3 regions of the Bariatricus sp. HCP28S3_A7 genome follow, and region 1 is predicted to be linked to each of the others. Evidence: predicted binding sites of a transcription regulator. Region 1 holds the regulator's gene; each other region holds the start of a gene.
The links. Region 1 encodes Rex, which represses fermentation and respiration genes when NADH is low (regulators of the CRP and FNR family bind a similar motif). Its sites were predicted from a motif close to ATTGTTAANTANTTAACAAT; they were not measured.

Region 1 (6,951 bases):
ATTCTTCTCTTGCCGTATCTCCGGCAAGGCCGTGCAGATATACTCCCAACACAGCCGCGTCAAAAGTCGGGAGGTTCTGAGCCATCAGGCCGGCAATCGTTCCTGCCAGCACGTCACCGGAACCGGCCTTCGCCATTGCTGCATTTCCGGATGAATTCAGAAACGTCGGATGTCCGCAAGCTGCGACGAGTGTTCTGCTGTCTTTCATGGCACAAACGACCTGCATTTTTTCAACAAACTCACGTAGAAGAGCGTTCCTATGATTCTTTAGTTCTGCAACAGGATATCCTGTCAATCTTGACATTTCTTTCATATGAGGTGTCAGCACATACTGTTCTTTCTGGCGCGCCCATTTTCTTCGCTCTTCTTCGGTAAATTCCGCAAGAAGATTGAGACCGTCCGCATCAATCACACACGGCTTCCGGTTCATTTCCAGCGTCATTTTAAAAAGTCTCCGCGAATACTCTGAAATTCCAAGTCCGCATCCGATGCAGACCACATCTGCCCATTGAAGCAGATCTGGAAGTTCCCGGAAACAATCTAAGGCCATCTCATCATAAGTCGTGATAATAGCTTCCGGCAGAAGCTGCTGAAGAATCTGTCTGTTGGATTCTTCCGTGTATATCCGTACAAGGCCTGCGCCTACCATGTACGCCGCATGGGCACTTAAGTACGCTGCCCCCGACATTCCCCTACTTCCGGCAATAAGAAGAACCCTTCCATAGCTTCCTTTATTGGAATCCGGCTTTCTCTCCGGCATCCTGGAAATCACATCCTGTTTTTCCAGCATAAAATAAAGATCGTCCCGGTTTTCAAAGCCCGGATCCGTAATGCCGATATCCTTTACCAGTACTTTCCCCGCATACTCGGAACCCGGAAAGAAAACCTGACCTGCCTTAGCGTATGCAAACGTGACTGTCAAATCAGCCCGGAACGCACATCCCAGTACTTCCCCGGTGTCAGCGGAAATTCCGGACGGAGTATCAATCGCAACTTTGTATCCCTGATACCGGTTCATTTGTTCAATCACATTCTGGTAATGTCCTTCGATATTTCGGCAAAGCCCGATTCCAAATACGGCATCTATAATAACACTATATTCCTTCTCCGGTAAAGTGTTTCCTACAGACACGCCCAGATTTTCCAGAATATGCATCTGCTGCTTCGTTTCTTCACTCCTGGATTCCAATTTTCCGGCAAAACACACATCGACCCTTTTTCCTTCTTCGGCAAGCAGTCTTGCCACCGCGAATCCGTCTCCACCGTTGTTGCCGGAGCCGCATACCACCAGTGCATAGGACAGATCAATCTGCTCTTCTTTCATTGCAGCCATACACTGAAGCGCCGCACGTTCCATCAGTACCAGCGAAGGAATCCCGATCTCATGGATCATTCTTCCGTCCGCCGCTTTCATCTGTTCAGCCGTCAATATATATTTCATATTCTCACCTTCCAATACGCAATAAAGAGCCCCGCAGCCGGAACTCTTCTCTCATTACGCCGATTCAGGCAAAATGTGTGTAACACATTCTGTCGAATTATGAATTATCTGTATGTTCCATATTATAACGTGTTATATTGTATGAAAGTCTCATCAGACTCTCCGATAAATGCACGTTCTCAACAATAATATTATCCGGAAGATTCAAATCTGTATGTGCAAAATTCCAGATCGCCCGCACACCATTATCAACCAGAACATTCGCAACATCTATGGCTCTTGTCTTCGGAATCGCAAGTACTCCGATTTCAATATCATTCTTCTGAATAAAATCACTCAGTTCATCCATCATCCGGATCTCCACACCGCGGATCGTAATTCCCACAAGTCGTGGATTCACGTCAAATAATCCTTTTAATACAAAACCTCTTTTTTCAAATGCTGCATAATTAGCCAGTGCCTGTCCAAGATTACCGGCACCGATAATGACCATGTTATGTTGGTTGTCCAGTCCCAGAATTTTCCCTATTTCCGTATATAAGTATTTTACATTATACCCGTATCCCTGTTGTCCAAATCCACCAAAATTATTAAGGTCCTGACGAATCTGGGATGCAGTTACTTTCATTCTCTTGCTCAAATCGTTGGAGGATATTCGTTCCACACCGTGTTCCAGCAATTCGCCAAGATAACGATAGTATCTCGGAAGTCTTCTGATTACTGCCTGAGATATTTCTCTTTCTTCCACCTGACATCCACCTTCCATTCTTATTCTAAATTTCATTATATAAAAATGACATAAAAAAGTCAAACTTAATAGTTGTTTTTTATTGTATTTCCGATATAATGAGGTAGACAGTACCTATTTCTACAGTATAAGGAGGTTTGAAAATGATACTGGCATGCCACAATTTAACGAAATCCTTTGGGGAGCAGGTTATTGTGAATAAAGGCTCCTTTCATATAGAAGACCGTGAGAAAGCGGCGCTGGTCGGTCTGAACGGCGCCGGGAAATCCACAATTTTGAAAATGATCGTCGGTGAATTGAATAGTGATGACGGTGATGTAATTCTTACCAAAGGAAAAACAATGGGCTATCTTGCCCAGCACCAGGACCTGATGAGCGGGAATACCATTTACGAAGAAGTCCGCACCGCCAAATCTGAGATTATCGAAATGGAACGTCAGATTCGTGCACTGGAACTGGAAATCAGTACGCTGACCGGTGACGCACTTCAGATGAAACTTGACACTTATCATAGACTTACCGCTGCATTTGAACGTGCTGACGGCTATTCTTATAAAAGCGAACTGGTCGGTGTTCTTAAAGGCCTTGGGTTTACTGAGGATGAATTTCAGAAACCGGTGGACGCCCTTTCCGGCGGCCAGAAGACACGTGTTTCCCTCGGCAAACTTCTGCTGACGAAACCGGATATTTTACTGCTGGATGAGCCTACCAATCACTTGGATATGAATTCAATCGCATGGCTTGAGAACTACCTGCTGAATTACTCCGGTGCAGTGCTCATCGTCTCCCACGACCGTTATTTTTTGAATCGTGTCGTAACGAAAGTGCTGGAGATTGAAAACGGTACACTGATGACATATATGGGAAATTATTCAGATTATGCCCAGAAGAAACAGCAGCTCAGAGACGCAAGGCTAAAAGAATATCTGAATCAGCAACGGGAAATCAAGCATCAGGAGGCAGTCATCGAAAAGCTTCGTTCCTTCAACCGCGAGAAATCAATCCGACGTGCGGAAAGCCGGGAAAAGCTGTTAAACAAAATCACACCTGTTGAAAAACCGGTTGAGCTGAATACCGATATTCATTTAAGCCTGGAGCCTTCCTGTGTGAGCGGGAACGACGTGCTTCGCGTTGAAGGCCTTGGAAAATCATTTGCTCCCCAGGTCCTTTTTCAGGATGTCAGCTTCGAGATTAAGCGAGGTGAACATGTAGCCATCGTAGGCGATAACGGAACAGGGAAAACGACACTGCTTAAGATTTTGAACAATGTGATCGCGGCGGATTCGGGAAGCTTTACACTGGGAACCAATGTACATATCGGTTACTACGATCAGGAACATCACGTACTTCACATGGAAAAAACGATCTTTGAAGAGATCTCCGATGATTATCCGACACTTACGAATACACAGATCCGGAATGTTCTAGCTGCATTTTTATTCACAGGCGATGATGTATTTAAGATGATCGGTGATTTGAGCGGCGGAGAACGCGGACGAGTATCTCTTGCAAAGCTGATGCTCTCCGAGGCGAACTTCCTGATTTTGGACGAGCCTACGAACCACCTGGACATCGCTTCGAAAGAAATTTTGGAAAATGCATTGAATGAGTACACCGGAACCGTACTTTATGTGTCCCATGACCGTTATTTCATCAACCAGACAGCCACGCGTATTCTTGACCTGGTGAACCATACTTTTGTAAATTATATTGGAAACTACGATTACTATCTCGAAAAGAAAGAGGAACTCACGACGGCATACGCCGGTGGCAATATTTCAGACAAGCAATCTACGAATGAAGGCACTTCTTCAATGTCCCAGTCCAAAATGAGCTGGCAGGAACAGAAAGAAGAACAAGCAAGAATCCGGAAGCGTCAGAACGAACTGAAAAAGACGGAAGAACGCATTACCCGGCTGGAAGAACGAAACCAGGAGATCGATACGCTTCTTATGCAGGAAGAAATCTATACCAATTCCGTCCGGTGTCAGGAACTGGCAAAGGAAAAGGCTGCAAATGAAGAAGAGCTGGAAGAGCTCTATGAAAAATGGGAAGAGCTGGCTGAATAACTGTTAAAAACGCGCCTTATCGGCGCGTTTTTCCTGTTTTTATTTACAATCTCTCAGCGATCGCTTTGATAAAATCTTCGCTGTTCAATACAGTCGGATTTGGAAGCGTCGTGATCAGTGCAAGATCTTTAGTCATATTTCCGCTTTCAATTGTATCGATCGTTGCCTTTTCCAGCTTATCGGCAAAATCCATCAGCTCCTGATTTCCATCCATCTCACCACGTTTTCTGAGTGCCCCCGTCCATGCAAAGATCGTTGCCACGGAGTTAGTAGATGTTTCTTCTCCTTTCAGGTGCTTGTAATAGTGCCGCTGTACCGTTCCGTGTGCTGCCTCATATTCATAGTATCCTTCCGGAGATACCAGCACGGAAGTCATCATGGCCAGTGATCCGAATGCGGAAGAAACCATGTCACTCATCACATCACCGTCATAGTTCTTACATGCCCAGATATAACCGCCTTCAGACTTCATCACACGTGCTACGGCATCGTCGATCAGCGTATAGAAATACTCGATTCCGGCTTCTTCAAACTTCTCTTTGTAATCTGCATCAAAAATCTCCTGAAAAATATCTTTAAAGGTATGGTCGTATTTCTTGGAAATCGTATCTTTCGTTGCAAACCAGAGATCCTGTTTCGTATCCAGTGCATAGTTAAAACAGCTTCTTGCAAAACTCTCGATTGACTGATCAATATTATGCATGCCCTGAACAATTCCGGATCCGGTAAAATTATGAACCAGCTCTCTCGTCTCGGTTCCGTCCTCTGCGGTATAAACCAGTTCTACCTTTCCGGCACCCGGGATCTTCATTTCAGAACCTTTGTAAACATCCCCGTAAGCGTGTCTTGCAATCGTGATCGGCTTTTTCCAGTTCTTTACACAAGGTTCAATTCCTTTTACAACGATGGGTGCACGGAATACAGTACCGTCAAGGATCGCACGAATGGTTCCATTCGGGCTCTTCCACATTTCTTTCAGATTATACTCTTTCACACGGGCTGCGTTCGGAGTGATCGTTGCACATTTTACTGCAACCTTATATTTCTTCGTTGCGATTGCAGAATCCACAGTAACCTGATCGTTTGTCTCGTCTCTGTGTTTCAGGCCCAGATCATAATATTCTGTCTTCAAATCAATATACGGAAGAAGAAGATGCTCCTTGATCATCTTCCACAGGATCCTTGTCATCTCATCTCCGTCCATCTCAACAATTGGTGTCGTCATCTGAATCTTGCTCATGCTTACTCTTCCTTTCTTTTGCCTGTTATTCCTGCTCAATATGAAGATTCTCCATAACATTCAGGATATGAATATGTGCCAGTTCTTCTGCACGGTCCGCATCTCCGGTCCGTAGTGCATTCAGGATCTCCCGGTGTTCTTCCAGAGATTTTTTTGCCCTGTCTTCTTTCTTCACGGATCGTTTTCTTGCCACCTGAACATATTTATGAAAATCAGAAAGAATATGTCTGAGTATCCGGCTCTGACTTGCGTCATAAAGAACCTCATGAAACTTTCCGTCAAGTTCTGCAAGCTGTTCGGCATTTCCACGATTCAAGTGGTATTCTGTAAGAAGCAGGACTTCTTCCATTTCCTGAATCTGCTCCTCTGAAATGTGCTCAGCCGCCCAACGTGCACATAGGCCTTCAAGCATGGAACGCGTCATATAGATATCATGCACGTCCTTCTCCGTAATGCCCGTCACATAGGCCCCTTTGTTCGGAATAATGTGAACCAGCCCCTCCAGCTCCAGCTGACGGAGTGCTTCCCGAACCGGCGTCCTGCTGACTCCAAGTTCCTTACCCAGTGTTGCTTCTCGTAATTCTTCATTTTCCTTAAATTTGCCTTTCAGAATGTCCTCGCGGATCTCCTGAAAAACCTGTCCCCTCAGTGAATATTTATCCATGATTCTGCTCCTGAAAACTATATTTTTTGTTGGGGTCAATATAAAATCTGACCCAAGTATACCTGGCTCATTTTTGTATCATTGTATACAACGATACATTTATTGTCAATAGGCTAGATTATTTTTTCTGCTACATCCGTTTTTCATACTTCATCAATGTCTTGATGTATTTTACCAACTGCTGGTATCGCATTTCCATCGTCTGTGCATTTTCTGTAAAATCCATACTCTGCGCAGCGGCGGAAAGGAATTCATCTGTGAGTTCTGTTTTATATTTTTGAAGGAACCGCAGTTTTTCTTCGTTGCTGCTCAGATCAAGAAATCGCATGATCAGACTCTGTTCCTCCTCATCCGCCACTGCGGTCTCTTCCTCCAGTTCAAACCGATATTCCTGATCTACATCCGGGAATTTTCTCTTATCGACCTGCTCCAGAAACATTTCCAAAGGTCGTGCAAATACCGGATGTTCTCCGTAAAGTCCTTCATAAACGACAAGCTCTTCTGCACGCTCTGTATGCTTTGCAATTGCAAGTACGCGATAACGATTCCCTTTAAAATGTCTGTAACACTCACCGACTTTCGGCATTCTGCCTTGTTTCATGATTCTCATCCCTTATCTAATAGAGTTTGGCACTGATTGTTTTAGGACGGAATCCTTCTCGCTCCAATGCCTGAATAATTCTGTTTTTGTGTTCCGTTCCAAATGCTTCCATGGTGACTCTGAGTTCAACGGCAGCATTTCGATTAATGCTGACAAACTGATTATGCTCCAGTTTAATTACATTTCCC
Region 2 (6,951 bases), on a different contig from region 1:
CGATGTCACGTAATCGGTTGCCATGAACCACGCTCCAAGCATCAGACCGCCGCCGCAGAGCTGTGCTGTCATGTAAGGAATGTTGAAAAATCCGATTCCATCAACAAATCCGCCGAAAATTCCAATGAATAATGCAAATGTCACGATATAAGTTCCCGGAATACGAAGATCGATAATTCCCATAAGAATCAGAATAATCGCGCCAATCATAATTGCGATCACAGAAGTCTCACCGATCGTTCCTCCGATCTTTCCAAGGAGCATATCCATGCTGTTCACTCCTGCCAGTGCACTGTTGCCTGCTTCCACATTTGCGCGGATAGCCGCAAGCGGTGTGGCACCTGAAATCCCGTCATATGTAAAGGATGTCATTCTGCCGGTAAAAGAAATCAGCAGGAAACATCTTGCAGCAAGTGCCGGGTTCATAAAGTTCTGTCCCAGTCCTCCAAACAGCTGCTTTACGACCAGGATTGCAAATACGCTTCCGAGAACTCCCATCCAAAGTGGTGCTGTCGGCGGAAGGTTCAGTGCAAGCAGAAGTCCTGTGACAACTGCACTGAAATCTTTGATCGTGATCGGTTTGTGCATTAGTTTCTCATAAATATATTCCGTAAGTACTGCTGCTGCTGTCGTCACGATCACAACAAGCCATTCATGTGTGTCACGGAAATTATAAATTCCAAAGGCGGTCGCCGGCAGAAGTGCGATTGCAACCCACATCATAATATTACTGGTCGTCGCTTTGGAACGAATATGTGGTGAAGATGAAATTTTCAATTGTTCACTCACTTTTGTTCACCTCTTCCTCTCTGTACTGTTCTATTTTTTCTTTTTATTTGCAAGTGCAGTCTTTCTCATGGAGCCGATTGCCTGCTTCAGATGGCGCTTTGCCGGACAGACATAACTGCATGAACCACATTCCACACATTCCAGTCCGTTCATCTTGACAAATCCTGCTTCATCATGACGTTCTGCAAGATCCGCAAGTCTGGACGGTATGATTCGGCTTGGGCAGGCCTCCACACATCTTCCACAGTTGATACATGCGGTCGCCGTACTTGCAGATACTTCGTCTTTGGAAAGACAGAGAATAGAAGACGATGTTTTCGTAATCGGTGTGTCAAGCGTATACATGGCAAATCCCATCATCGGTCCGCCGGAAATCACCTTTTCGCATCCTTCCTTCAATCCGCCTGCTGCTTCTACCAATTCTCTCTGATTGGTACCAAAAAGGACTTTATAATTACCCGGATTTGCAACGCCGTCACCACTCACGGTCACAACACGCTCCATAGACGGGATTCCCTTCACAACCGCGTTGTAAATACTGATGACAGTTTCTACATTGTCCACCACACATCCTGCGTCGGCCGGGAGCATCGTAGAGTTGATGGCGCGTCCAGTGGTTGCATAGATCAGCTGACGCTCTGCACCCTGCGGATATTTTGTCATCAATGTCTTTACTTCCATACGCGGTTCGTCTTTAACCAGTTCTTTGAGTTTTGCGATACAATCCGGTTTGTTATCTTCCACACCAAAAATACCTTTTGCATTGTCAAACAACTTGAGAATAACTTTCATGCCTTCTACCAGAAGTTCCGGAGTCTCCATCATCCTTCTGTAGTCTGCCGTGATATACGGTTCACATTCTGCACAGTTCGCTATGATGTAATCGATCTTGTCCGGTTCTTTCGGTGAGAGCTTCACACGGGTCGGGAATCCGGCCCCACCCATACCTACAATACCGGCATTCGCAATCATATTCAGAATCTCTTCTTTTGTCAGTTCTGAAAGTGGTTTTACCGGAGGATATTCCACCTCTTCATACTGACCATCATTTTCAATTACAATGCAATTCACTTTTGCACCGGTCGGGTTCACATGCGGCTCAATTGCTTTTACAGTTCCCGACACGGACGCATAAATCGGCGCAGATACAAATCCACCCGCTTCGGCAATCATCTGCCCTTTCAGGACATGATCGCCTTTTTTGACAATCGGGCTTGCCGGCGCCCCGATGTGCTGGGAAAGCGGATACACAAGATCGCCTTTCGGCAACAGTTCTACAATTTCCTTGTCCTTTGCAAGGCTTTTGCCGTCATTCGGATGAACTCCGCCTTTAAATGTCAAAAGTCCCATAATCAATTTCCTTCTTTCCTTATTTCTCCTTGTTGACTTGCTCTAACTATACCGAAAACTCAAGAACAATTCCAGTAAAATGCACAAATTTATTGTACATTTTGAGAAACATCTTGATGTTTTTTTAACATTTTATAGACGCAAAAAGAGACTGTTTCCAGTCTCTTTTTGTATAAAAATCCCATCATATTCACTTGAATTTTCTAAAATTCTATTCTTCAACCGGTGCTTCCGCTGCCTGCACTTCTGCATTCTCCAGTGCTTTCATGCTAAGGCTGATCTTCTTCTCAGCTTCATTCAAATCTACAACCTTAGCTGTAATCTCCTGACCAACAGAAAGAACATCAGACGGCTTCTCAACATGTGCTCTGGAAATCTGAGATACGTGAAGTAATGCATCTACACCAGGTGCCAGCTCTACAAATGCACCGAAATCAGTCATTCTTGCCACTTTTCCTGTCACTTCTTTGCCTACAGCATAATCTTCTGCTGCGTTTGCCCACGGATTGGTCTCCGGGAACTTCAGGCTGAGTGCGATCTTTGTATCGCGAATATCTTTCACAAGTACTTTCAGAGTCTCACCTACTGTAAATACTTTCTTCGGATTCTCAACTCTTCCCCATGACATTTCAGAAATATGAAGCAGTCCGTCCACTCCGCCGAGATCGATAAATGCGCCGAAGTCTGTCACGTTTTTAACAGTACCCTCAACCGTATCGCCAACTTTCAGCTTTGCAAAGAGCTCTTTCTGCTTCTCAGCCTTCTCTGCTACGAGCAATTGTCTTCTATCACCGATGATACGATTTCTTCTCGGATTGAACTCGCTGATCACAAACTCAATCTCCTGATCCTGATACTTTGATAAATCTTTCTCATAAGTATCTGACACAAGACTTGCAGGAATAAATACTCTTGCTTCATCTACAACAACACTTAATCCGCCGCCAAGGATCTGTGTAACGGTTGCTTTCAGAACTTCTTTGTTCTCGAATGCTTCTTTTAATCTTTCATTGCCCTTCTCAGCTGCAAGTCTCTTGTATGTAAGAAGAACCTGTCCTTCTCCATCATTTACTTTCAGCACTTTTACAGTCATTGTGTCTCCAACAGATACAACTGTTGTAAGGTCTAATCCTGACTCATTCGTGTATTCACTTCTGGTGATGATACCGTCGGCCTTGTATCCGATATTCAGAATAATCTCGTCCGGTTTCACATCGATTACAGTGCCATCTACAACCTCTCCATTATGAATTGTTTTAAATGATTCTTCTAACATTTGTTCAAAAGTTAATTCTGACATTATTTTGAACCTCCTCAATTATATTGTTGGGCGTGGATGCCCCTGCTGTAATACCTACTGTTTCCACGGACCTTAATTGATTCGTATCCAAATCGCCAAGTGTCTGTATATAGTACGTATTGTTACATGCTTTTTTGCATATTTCAAATAGCTTTTGGGTATTGGAACTATGCTTGTCACCAATTACAATCATAGCATCCACCTCTTCCGCAATGCTCCTGGCTTCTGTCTGACGCTCCTTCGTAGCATTGCAAATCGTATTTAAAACACTTATATCATAACCCTTTTCTGAAATAATTTCAACTAAATCTTTGAATTTATTGTAATTAAATGTCGTTTGTGCCACTACACAGACTTTCTGTCTACATGGTATCGCATTCCCACAAGAATTCAGCGAAAATTTTTGTGCTTCCTCCGCATTCTGAATCACGCTTACATTATCCTTAGCCCATCCGCGGATTCCCTGCACTTCCGGATGCTCTGGATCTCCGACAATCACAATATAGCTTCCTCTTTCACTTTCTTCTGATACAATTTTATGAATCCTTTTGACAAACGGACAGGTGGCATCCACATATGAAACTCCCCTCTTCTCCAGCATGTCACAAATTCTTTTGGGAACACCATGTGATCGTATGATTACAAGACCCTCTGTCAGTTTTTCCAGTTCTTCCTCACTTCGTATTACTTTTACCCCGCGTTCTTCCAAATCCTTCACAACTTCTTCATTATGGATAATCGGACCATATGTATATATCTGCTTTTCTGTTTCCAGTTCAAGCTGTTTATATACTGTTTCCACTGCCCGCTTTACCCCAAAACAGAAGCCGGCACTCTTCGCTGTTATTACTCTCATCTGACGATTTTCCTTTCTACATGAATTATTACAACTGCTTTTTCTCATATGCATGGTAACTAAAAATCCTGACAGATAGTTCTGCCAGGATTCCGACTCTTTTTTCTCAATGTTTTTTTACCAGTATCTTCTGTACCATGGATTTCCGTATACACTCTGGATTTTTACTACGTCTCCCGGTTCCGGTGCATGAATCATCTGACCGTTACCGATGTAGATTCCAACATGTCCGGAATAACATACAATATCACCCGGCAGCGGGCTGGAAACCGCTTTGCCGCCTGCCCCCTGATCACCTGATACTCTTGGAATCGAGATTCCAGCTACTCTGTGGCAATACTGGGTAAGTCCGGAACAGTCAAGGCCGACACCCGGGCTTGTCCCGCCCCACACATACGGCGTTCCAAGCTGGCTGTATGCCGCGTTCACGATTACCTGTGCCACACTGGTATCGCCCGTTCCGCCTCCGCTTGTACTGCTGCTTCCGCCATTGTTCGACGGGGTACTCGGCTTCGAAGTATTATTGTTACTATTATTGTTACTATTATTGTTACTATTATTATTGTTCGTATTATTATTACTGTTATTCTTGTTGCTGTTATTCTTCTCAGCAGCAGCTGCTGCTTCCGCCGCCTCACGTTCTTTGCGTGCCTTTTCTTCTGCTTCCTTAGCCGCAGCTTCTACTGCCGCCTGGAATTGCGCATCGAGATCTGCAACCTCTTCTTTCTTCTCTTCCAGAGTCGCATTCAAGGATTCCTTCTTAGCCGTAAATTCTTCCTGTGTCGCCTCGAGCTCCTTCTGCTCTTCTTCAAGCTGTTCCTTCAAATCAGCAATCTTTTCTTTTGTCTCAACATATTCATTGAGCTGATCTCTGTCATATTTATGTACATTCTGAATATACTCAGCCTGACTCAGCATCTCACCGATGCTTCCGGAAGTAAATATCTTCTCCAGCACTGTATTATTGCCTTCTTCGTACATATACTTGATACGAAGCTTCATGGCCTCATACTGTTCTTTCTCTTTTTCCTCAGCTTCCGCCAGATCTTCGGTCGCCTGTGTGATCTGTTCTCCGGTTGCAATCAGCTGGCGTTCCAGATCATTAATCTCTGTAAGCACTTCAGTCAACTGGCTCTGAAGAGAATTGACCTGACTCTGTACCGAATCTCTCTGTTCCTTAATCGTATCCGCATCCGGAGCAGCGCCCACGGTTGTTACAATACAAGAACTCACAACAAGCGATGCTACGAGTGTACGAAAAAATTTATTCTTCATATTGTTACCCACCTTATTCTATTAAAATCTAAAATTTATACCCCATACGAATTAAGCATACACTAAACGACACATATTTTCAAGGCTTTTCGTATCAGAGTATCTCAGTTTCTTAAAACTTCCTTAATTATTCTTTTAATCAAAACTATTATATAGCAGCTCTCAAAGATTTGCAATATTTTTTAACATTTATGTAACATTTTTATAAAGCATTTATATAAAGAAAAAGAGAGACCTGTTTTTACTCAAGTCTCTCTCCTATTTTATTGTACATAAAGATTCGTATATCGCATCAGATCCAGATCCACCTGGCAGGCCGCTTCGCGGCCTTCCCGGATTGCCCAGACAACCAGAGACTGCCCGCGATGCATATCTCCAGCTGTAAATACATTTTTCACATTCGTTTTGTATTCTCCCGGCTCAGTCTTGACATTCGTTCTTTCATTGACTTCGACGCCAAATGCTTTGGTTACGTAATCCTGGCTCCCCAGAAATCCTGCCGCGATCAGGACAAGATCTACTTCAACCGTGTATTCACTTCCTGCGACCTCCGCCATCATCATCCGCCCGGTCTTTTCATCTTTTTTGCTTTCCAGCTTTACAAGAACAGCTTTACAAAGATTTCCGTTTTTATCTTTAATAAATTCTTTGACTGTTGTCTGATAGATTCTCGGATCATTTCCCCAGACAGCTGCAGCCTCCTCCTGACCGTAATCCGTCTTGCAGATTCTCGGCCACTCCGGCCACGGATTACTCTCCGCTCTCTCATCCGGGAGTTTCGGCATCATCTCGACCTGAAGCACGGATTTGGCGCCATGGCGCACAGCAGTACCAACACAGTCATTTCCGGTATCCCCGCCGCCAATGACCATAACTTTCTTTCCCTTTGCAGAAATGTATTCTCCCTCTTTCAGCTTCATACCATGATTCCACAGGCATTTCGTTGTGGATTTCAGGAAATCTACAGCAAAATAAATTCCTTTTGCATCTCTTCCCGGCACTTTGATATCTCTTGGATTTGAAGCTCCACAGGCAAGTACAATGCGGTCATAATTTTTCAAAATCTCAGATGCTTTCACTGTTTTTCCCACATCGCATCCCGTTTTGAAAATGACGCCTTCCTCTTCCATCACTGCGACCTTTCGATCAATCACCTGCTTTTCCAGTTTCATATTCGGAATTCCATAACGAAGCAAACCGCCTATTTTATCTTCTCTTTCAAATACGGTAACGGTATGACCGCGACGGTTCAGCTGATCCGCAACCGCAAGTCCGGAAGGCCCCGAACCGATCACAGCCACCTTTTTCCCGGTACGTACTTTCGGCGGGCGCGCTTTTGCGTATCCCTTTTCATAGGCATTTTCAATGATTCCATATTCAT
Region 3 (6,951 bases), on a different contig from region 1:
ATCCTGAATGTAGGAGATTTTTTTGTGAATGCCTGCATTTCCGGGCTCTTCCAGAAGAAGTATGCGGTTGTCCAGCATCGATTCCCATACGATTCGCTGAATCCGTTCATAAGGTGTGGGAAAATTAAGCTTTTTGGATATCTGGGGGACGGTATATCCGTGCCCGGCCAGATGGCGGATGGCACCGTCGCTTGCTACTTCAAATGTGAAATTGGATAGTGCTTTTTGAAAATAATTTTCTTTGGACATAGACAGCCCCCTGATTCTTAAATAGACTGTATGATGAATTCATTTCAGTGGTGCTTTGTATTATGATACAGTATAACATTTGCGGGAGGTACAGTCAATGTTCCCGCGGGTGGAATCCATAAGAATCAGGGGATACGACTGTATAGAAATTGGCGTTGTACGAGTGAAAAAAAGGTGATAAAATAACGGATAATATGAACCGTTATATGACGGGATACCGAGGAAGTATGAAAGGAGACTTGGCGTGTGAAGAATAGGAAATATAAATCATGGAAGCAGAGGGTGACGGCGTTTGTATTGGGATTTCTGGTATTGCCGGCAGTACTGATGCTTCAGTCGCTGATGAATATCATGTCATATCAGATTCTGGGAACAGCTCCGACACTTGCAGTTAATGCAGTGCCGATCACATTGATCTTGATCATGCTGATCGGAATCTGGTATCGGTTCGAGACAGGATACCGGTTTTCCCCGGTGCAGGATGTAGGGAAAGTTCGAAGAGCACCGCTTTACCTGGCGGCAGTCGGAATCGGGGTCCAGGGAATCAGCAGCCTTATGATGATTGCCATACAAATTCTCCTTCCAAAGGCGTTGGAAGATTATGAACAATTGCTCGGAAATTCGGGAATGGGAACGATGTCTCTTGCGATTATATTTTATACAGTTCTTCTGGCTCCGATTGTGGAGGAACTGATTTTCCGCGGACTGATCCACCATTATTTTGAAAAAGCAGGACTGGCGTTCTGGATTGCGAATCTTCTGCAGGCGGTACTGTTTGGTATTTATCATCTGAATCTGGCGCAGGGAATCTGTGCCGGAGTAATCGGATTATTGATCGGTTATGTGGTAAGAAAATATGATACATTAGCGGCAGGTATCGCACTTCATATCGTTTTTAATATGTGGGGATATGCACTGATGCTCTTTTCTGTCCCGGACAGGCTGAGCGGAATCCTTCTTATTCTGGAGCTGATGCTTGCAGGATATGGACTGGGGGGAATAATCCAGATGCAAAAAAAATGGTAAATGTGCTGTAGGTTTTATGCGATTTCGACATTTGCTTATGCATAATGTCGAAATCGTTATTTATTTAACAATGTGTATTGACAAAAGAAGCGGAATCCAATATAATAGCATCATAAGGATTGTTAATTAATTAACAATAAGCGAACTACTATGATTCCATTATTTCATTACAGGAGGATTCAAAATGGCAAATCAGGAAACCAACATCCCAACCATAATCGACAACCCGGAAGCGCTGGAAGCGAAAATGAAAGCGATGAAGGAAGCACAGAAAGTCTTTGCTACTTATACACAGGAGCAGGTAGACAAGATTTTCAAGGCTGCGGCTACAGCAGCAGATAAGGCCCGTATCCCACTTGCAAAAATGGCAGTTGCAGAGACCGGAATGGGTATCGTAGAAGACAAAGTAATCAAGAATCATTATGCATCAGAGTATATTTACAACGCTTATAAAAATACAAAGACCTGCGGTGTGATCGAAGAAGATCCGATATACGGAATTAAAAAAATTGCAGAACCGATCGGCCTTGTAGCCGCAGTTATTCCGACCACAAACCCGACTTCAACAGCAATCTTTAAGACATTGATCGCATTGAAGACAAGAAATGCAATCATTATCAGCCCGCATCCGCGTGCAAAAGCATCTACGATTGCTGCTGCAAAGCTTGTTCTGGAAGCGGCAGTAAAAGCAGGTGCACCGGAAGGAATCATCGGCTGGATCGACGTTCCGAGTCTGGAACTTACCAATATGGTTATGCGGGATGCTGATATCATTCTTGCTACAGGTGGTCCGGGAATGGTTAAGGCTGCTTACTCTTCAGGAAAACCGGCACTTGGTGTCGGAGCAGGAAATACTCCGGTTATTATTGATGAGACAGCAGATATCCGTCTGGCAGTGAACTCCATCATCCATTCCAAAACATTTGACAATGGTATGATCTGTGCTTCTGAGCAGTCAGTGACGGTACTGGAGAGCATTTACAAACAGGTCAGAGATGAGTTTGAATACAGAGGATGCTACTTCCTGAAAGGCGACGAGATCGAGAAGGTTAGAAAAACGATCATCATCAACGGCGCACTGAATGCGAAAATCGTTGGTCAGAAGGCTGCCAAGATTGCAGAGATGGCCGGCGTGACTGTTCCGGCAGAGACGAAGATCCTGATCGGTGAAGTGGAATCTGTAGATATCAGTGAAGAATTTGCACATGAAAAACTGTCTCCGGTACTTGCAATGTACAAGGCAAAAACATTTGACGAAGCACTTGCCAAGGCAGAACAGCTTGTTGCAGACGGCGGATATGGACATACATCTTCTCTGTACATTAATACGAACGAAAAAGAAAAAATGGCAAAACATGCTGCAGCAATGAAGACATGCCGTATTCTTGTGAATACTCCTTCTTCTCATGGCGGTATCGGAGACCTTTACAACTTCAAGCTGGCTCCATCTCTGACACTTGGATGTGGTTCATGGGGAGGAAACTCTGTTTCTGAAAACGTTGGAGTAAAACACTTAATCAATGTCAAGACCGTTGCTGAAAGGAGAGAAAACATGCTCTGGATGAGAACACCTGAAAAAGTTTACTTCAAGAAAGGATGTATGCCGGTTGCCCTGGATGAACTCGGAACCGTTATGGGCAAGAAACGCTGCTTCATCGTAACAGACTCTTTCCTTTACAAAAACGGATATACAAAACAGATTGAAGATAAATTAGACCAGATGGGAATTGTTCATACATGCTTCTCTGATGTAGAACCGGATCCGTCCCTTGCATCCGCTAAAGCCGGTGCAGCAGCAATGCGTGCATTTGAGCCGGACTGCATTATTGCACTTGGTGGTGGTTCCGCTATGGATGCCGGAAAAGTTATGTGGGTTCTTTATGAAAATCCGGATGCAGACTTCGACGATATGGCAATGGACTTCATGGACATCCGCAAGAGAATCTACACCTTCCCGAAGATGGGTAAAAAAGCATATTTCGTTGCGATCCCGACTTCTTCAGGTACCGGTTCAGAAGTAACACCATTTGCAATCATCACAGATAAAGAGACCGGAATCAAATGGCCGCTTGCTGACTACGAACTGATGCCGAACATGGCAATCGTTGACACAGACAATATGATGAGTGCTCCGAAAGGACTTACCTGTGCGTCCGGTATCGACGTAATGACACATGCAATCGAAGCTTATGTTTCTATTATGGCTTCCGATTATACAGACAGCCTTGCACTGAAGGCAATCAAGCTCGTGTTTGATTACCTGCCGCGCGCATACAAAGACGGAAATGATGTGGAAGCAAGAGATCATATGGCAAATGCATCCTGCATGGCCGGTATGGCATTTGCAAATGCATTCCTTGGTGTAAACCACTCACTTGCTCACAAATTAGGTGCATTCCATCACCTGCCGCATGGTATTGCAAATGCGCTGGTACTTACAGAAGTAATGCGTTATAATAGTGCTGAGGTACCGACAAAGATGGGTACATTCTCTCAGTATCAGTATCCGCACACACTGGCGCGTTATGCTGAAATCGGACGTTTTGTAGGTCTGACCGGAAAGAACGATCAGGAAGTATTTGAAAAACTTCTTGCTAAACTGGAAGACCTGATGAGAACGATCGAGATCAAACCGACGATCAAGGATTACGGTGTAGATGAGAAATATTTCCTGGATACTCTGGATGACATGGTAGAGCAGGCATTTAACGACCAGTGTACAGGTGCGAACCCGAGATACCCGCTGATGTCAGAGCTGAAAGAAATCTATCTGAAAGCTTACTATGGTACAGAAAACAAATAGGTAAATGCAGATATTTTTAGACGTATAAATCAGTTTAAAAGAAAGGATGTCTACCATGAATGTAATGAATAAAGATGTAGTTGTAACCCGTCCGTATAAGGTTGTTTATAGAGAAGGGGATCAGATCATAAAAGTGTTCACACCGGAACACGGAAAAGCAAATGTATTTAACGAAGCTCTGTGCCAGGCACGTGTGGAAGAAAGCGGACTGAACATTCCAAAGGTTCTGGAAGTAACCCAGATTGACGGAGAGTGGGCTCTTAAGATTGAATATGTAGAAGGAAAGACCATGGAAGAGATCATGGAAAATGATCCGGTCAATATGGAAAAATACATGGAGCAGTTTGTGGATCTTCAGCTTACCATGCATGCAAAAAAAGCTCCGCGTCTGACGCTTCAGAAGGATAAATTCGCACGTAAGATTGAAACTCTGAAAGAAACTGTTGATGCTACAACACGTTATGAGCTTCAGACCAGACTGGATTCTATGCCGAAGCATACCAAGCTCTGCCACGGCGATTTTAACCCGAGCAACGTAATTGTAGCAGAAGACGGAACCATGACCATCGTAGACTGGTCACATGCTACACAGGGAAATGCAAGTGGGGATGCTGCGATCACGTATCTGCAGTTTGCATTAAAGAATCAGAAACTTGCAGATCTGTATCTGGATCTGTTCTGCAAGAAGAGTGATACAGCAAAACAGTATGTACAGAAATGGCTTCCGATTGCGGCAGCAGTACAGCTTACGAAGGGAATTGAAGAAGAGAAAGCATTCCTTTCAAGATGGATCGATGTAATTGACTTCCAGTAGGAATTCTTGTTATATCAAAAAACGCTCAGACCATATGGTCTGGGCGTTTTTTTATAATGTAGAGAGGGAAATTCAAGTACGCCTCGGCTGCCTTCTTTGGAGTATTACATTTCTAAATCAGGATTGTAACTGCCGGAGCCTCTGGAGCATTTCCAGATCTTCGGCAGTTACTTTCAGGTTGGAAGCAAAGCTCTTACCGTCAGGGCAGGTGACCTGGATTTCCAGGATCGTACCCTCCTGGATGGCATTTTGGGATACGGCTTTTATAAAATTCGGAAACTTTGGATGACGGGCAGTGAACTCGTTCCAGAGTTTTTTAATTTGAAATAAATTCATAGGATTCATATGATTCATACTCCTTTAAACTGGTTTCATGTAATTTGCAGGATAAAGTATAGCACGGCTGAAAAAAGCTTACAACGAATTAATCATATTTTGTCAGCTGTTTTTCTCGATAGTCTTTCGGGGAGATTCCGTACTCTTTCTTAAATGCCCGGAAAAAGCTGGAGTAGTCCCCGAATCCGTAAGCCTGATAAACTTCAGAAATATTAGCATTTCCAAGGATGGCTTCCTTGCAGAGGGCAAGCCTTTTTTTCGTGATATACTGGTGGATCGACATGCCGATCCTGTCTTTGAAAACATGTGCGATATGATATTTACTTACATAAAACTCCTCAGCCAGCTTTTCAAGAGGCAGATCCTCATCCAGATGCTCTTCGATGTAGGCTGTGAGCTGCCGGTAAAGATCCCGCTCTTCACCCGGTGAGCTAGGAACATTTCTCGCATAGATCAGACGGTTGAGAAAAAGCACCAGATCGTTGACGCACAACGTAATCTGCGCAGCACGGCCGAACCGTTCGGAGTGCATTTCTTCGATCAGCCTGAGAATCAGCGACTGAATGGTGTTGAATGTAATCCGGTCGTTGTGGAAAAGATAAGTTTTGGAAGTTTCAACATATTGCATCAGATAGACATAGTCTGGTGAAAGCTGCAGCAGATGGCTGCAGTATTCCTGGCTGATCCAGAACACAAACCGCCGATAGGGAACTTTGTGGCTTTGGATGATCGGGCGGTGTGGAAGATGGGGCGGAATCAGCATAATATCGCCATATTTGATGGGAAATGTTTCCTGATCGATCTGGATACTGACATCTCCTTCCAGGAAAAAATAGAATTCATAATAATCGTGTGAGTGCAGGGCTACTTTTTCCAGGTTCTGGTCATTATAATAATAGATTTCAAAATCCTGTGCTACCATATACTGCCTGGTACTGAAAGCGGTCTGTAAATTCTTTCTCATGACAGTCTCCTTTCCGAATGAGAAGTACTGTATTTAGTCTAACATGAAACCGCAACTTTTGCAATGCATAGGGCAACCTCATCAATGGTATTTTGCGGAGAAAAAGATATAATAGAATCAACAGATAAAACACGATTCAGAAAAGGAAGGTATGAAAATTATGGAAATGACACTGAGATGGTACGGAAGCAAGTTTGACACGGTTACGCTTCAGCAGATCCGCCAGATTCCGGGTGTTACGGGCGTAATCACGACGCTTTACGATACGGCACCGGGGGAAGTGTGGAGCCGTGAGAGAATCCGTGCGATGAAAGAAGAAGTGGAAGATGCCGGACTTCATATTGCAGGAATTGAAAGTGTAAATATTCATGATGCAATTAAGACAGGTGCACCGGAAAGAGATCAGTACATTGCAAATTATATCGAGACGTTGGAGAATCTCGGAAAAGAAGATCTTCATCTGGTATGTTATAACTTCATGCCGGTATTTGACTGGACCAGAACCGAACTCGCAAGAGTACGTCCGGATGGTTCTACCGTGCTTGCCTACACACAGGAAGCAGTAGATGCACTGGATCCGGAGAAGATGTTTGAATCCATCGCAGGTGATATGAACGGAACTGTAATGCCGGGATGGGAACCGGAGAGAATGGAACATGTGAAAGAGCTGTTCGAACTTTACAAGGATGTAGACGATGAGAAATTATTTGAAAACCTGAAATATTTCCTGGAAAAGATCATGCCGGTGTGTGACAAATA

Region 2: the regulator Rex is predicted to act here: its motif matches at 2,252-2,271, upstream of rsxC (electron transport complex subunit RsxC).
Region 3: the regulator Rex is predicted to act here: its motif matches at 1,394-1,413, upstream of adhE (bifunctional acetaldehyde-CoA/alcohol dehydrogenase).

The regions. Positions count from the first base shown of each region.
Region 1 covers NZ_JBQHSG010000003.1:47,053-54,003, reverse strand. The annotation lists gene ACTNA4_RS02780 (NAD(P)H-hydrate dehydratase) at 1-1,441, opposite strand, end outside; gene ACTNA4_RS02775 (redox-sensing transcriptional repressor Rex) at 1,539-2,189, opposite strand; gene ACTNA4_RS02770 (ABC-F family ATP-binding cassette domain-containing protein) at 2,333-4,258, shown strand; gene ACTNA4_RS02765 (NADP-dependent isocitrate dehydrogenase) at 4,302-5,498, opposite strand; gene ACTNA4_RS02760 (GntR family transcriptional regulator) at 5,524-6,162, opposite strand; gene ACTNA4_RS02755 (DUF1653 domain-containing protein) at 6,293-6,763, opposite strand; gene ilvA (threonine ammonia-lyase) at 6,780-6,951, opposite strand, start outside.
Region 2 covers NZ_JBQHSG010000001.1:187,588-194,538, reverse strand. The annotation lists gene ACTNA4_RS00940 (RnfABCDGE type electron transport complex subunit D) at 1-789, opposite strand, end outside; gene rsxC (electron transport complex subunit RsxC) at 820-2,139, opposite strand; gene rpsA (30S ribosomal protein S1) at 2,351-3,439, opposite strand; gene ispH (4-hydroxy-3-methylbut-2-enyl diphosphate reductase) at 3,420-4,295, opposite strand; gene ACTNA4_RS00920 (NlpC/P60 family protein) at 4,413-5,570, opposite strand; gene ACTNA4_RS00915 (glutamate synthase subunit beta) at 5,834-6,951, opposite strand, start outside.
Region 3 covers NZ_JBQHSG010000004.1:34,273-41,223, reverse strand. The annotation lists gene ACTNA4_RS03870 (hypothetical protein) at 1-249, opposite strand, end outside; gene ACTNA4_RS03865 (lysostaphin resistance A-like protein) at 496-1,275, shown strand; gene adhE (bifunctional acetaldehyde-CoA/alcohol dehydrogenase) at 1,460-4,078, shown strand; gene ACTNA4_RS03855 (phosphotransferase) at 4,134-4,892, shown strand; gene ACTNA4_RS03850 (hypothetical protein) at 5,010-5,237, opposite strand; gene ACTNA4_RS03845 (helix-turn-helix domain-containing protein) at 5,317-6,192, opposite strand; gene uxuA (mannonate dehydratase) at 6,353-6,951, shown strand, end outside.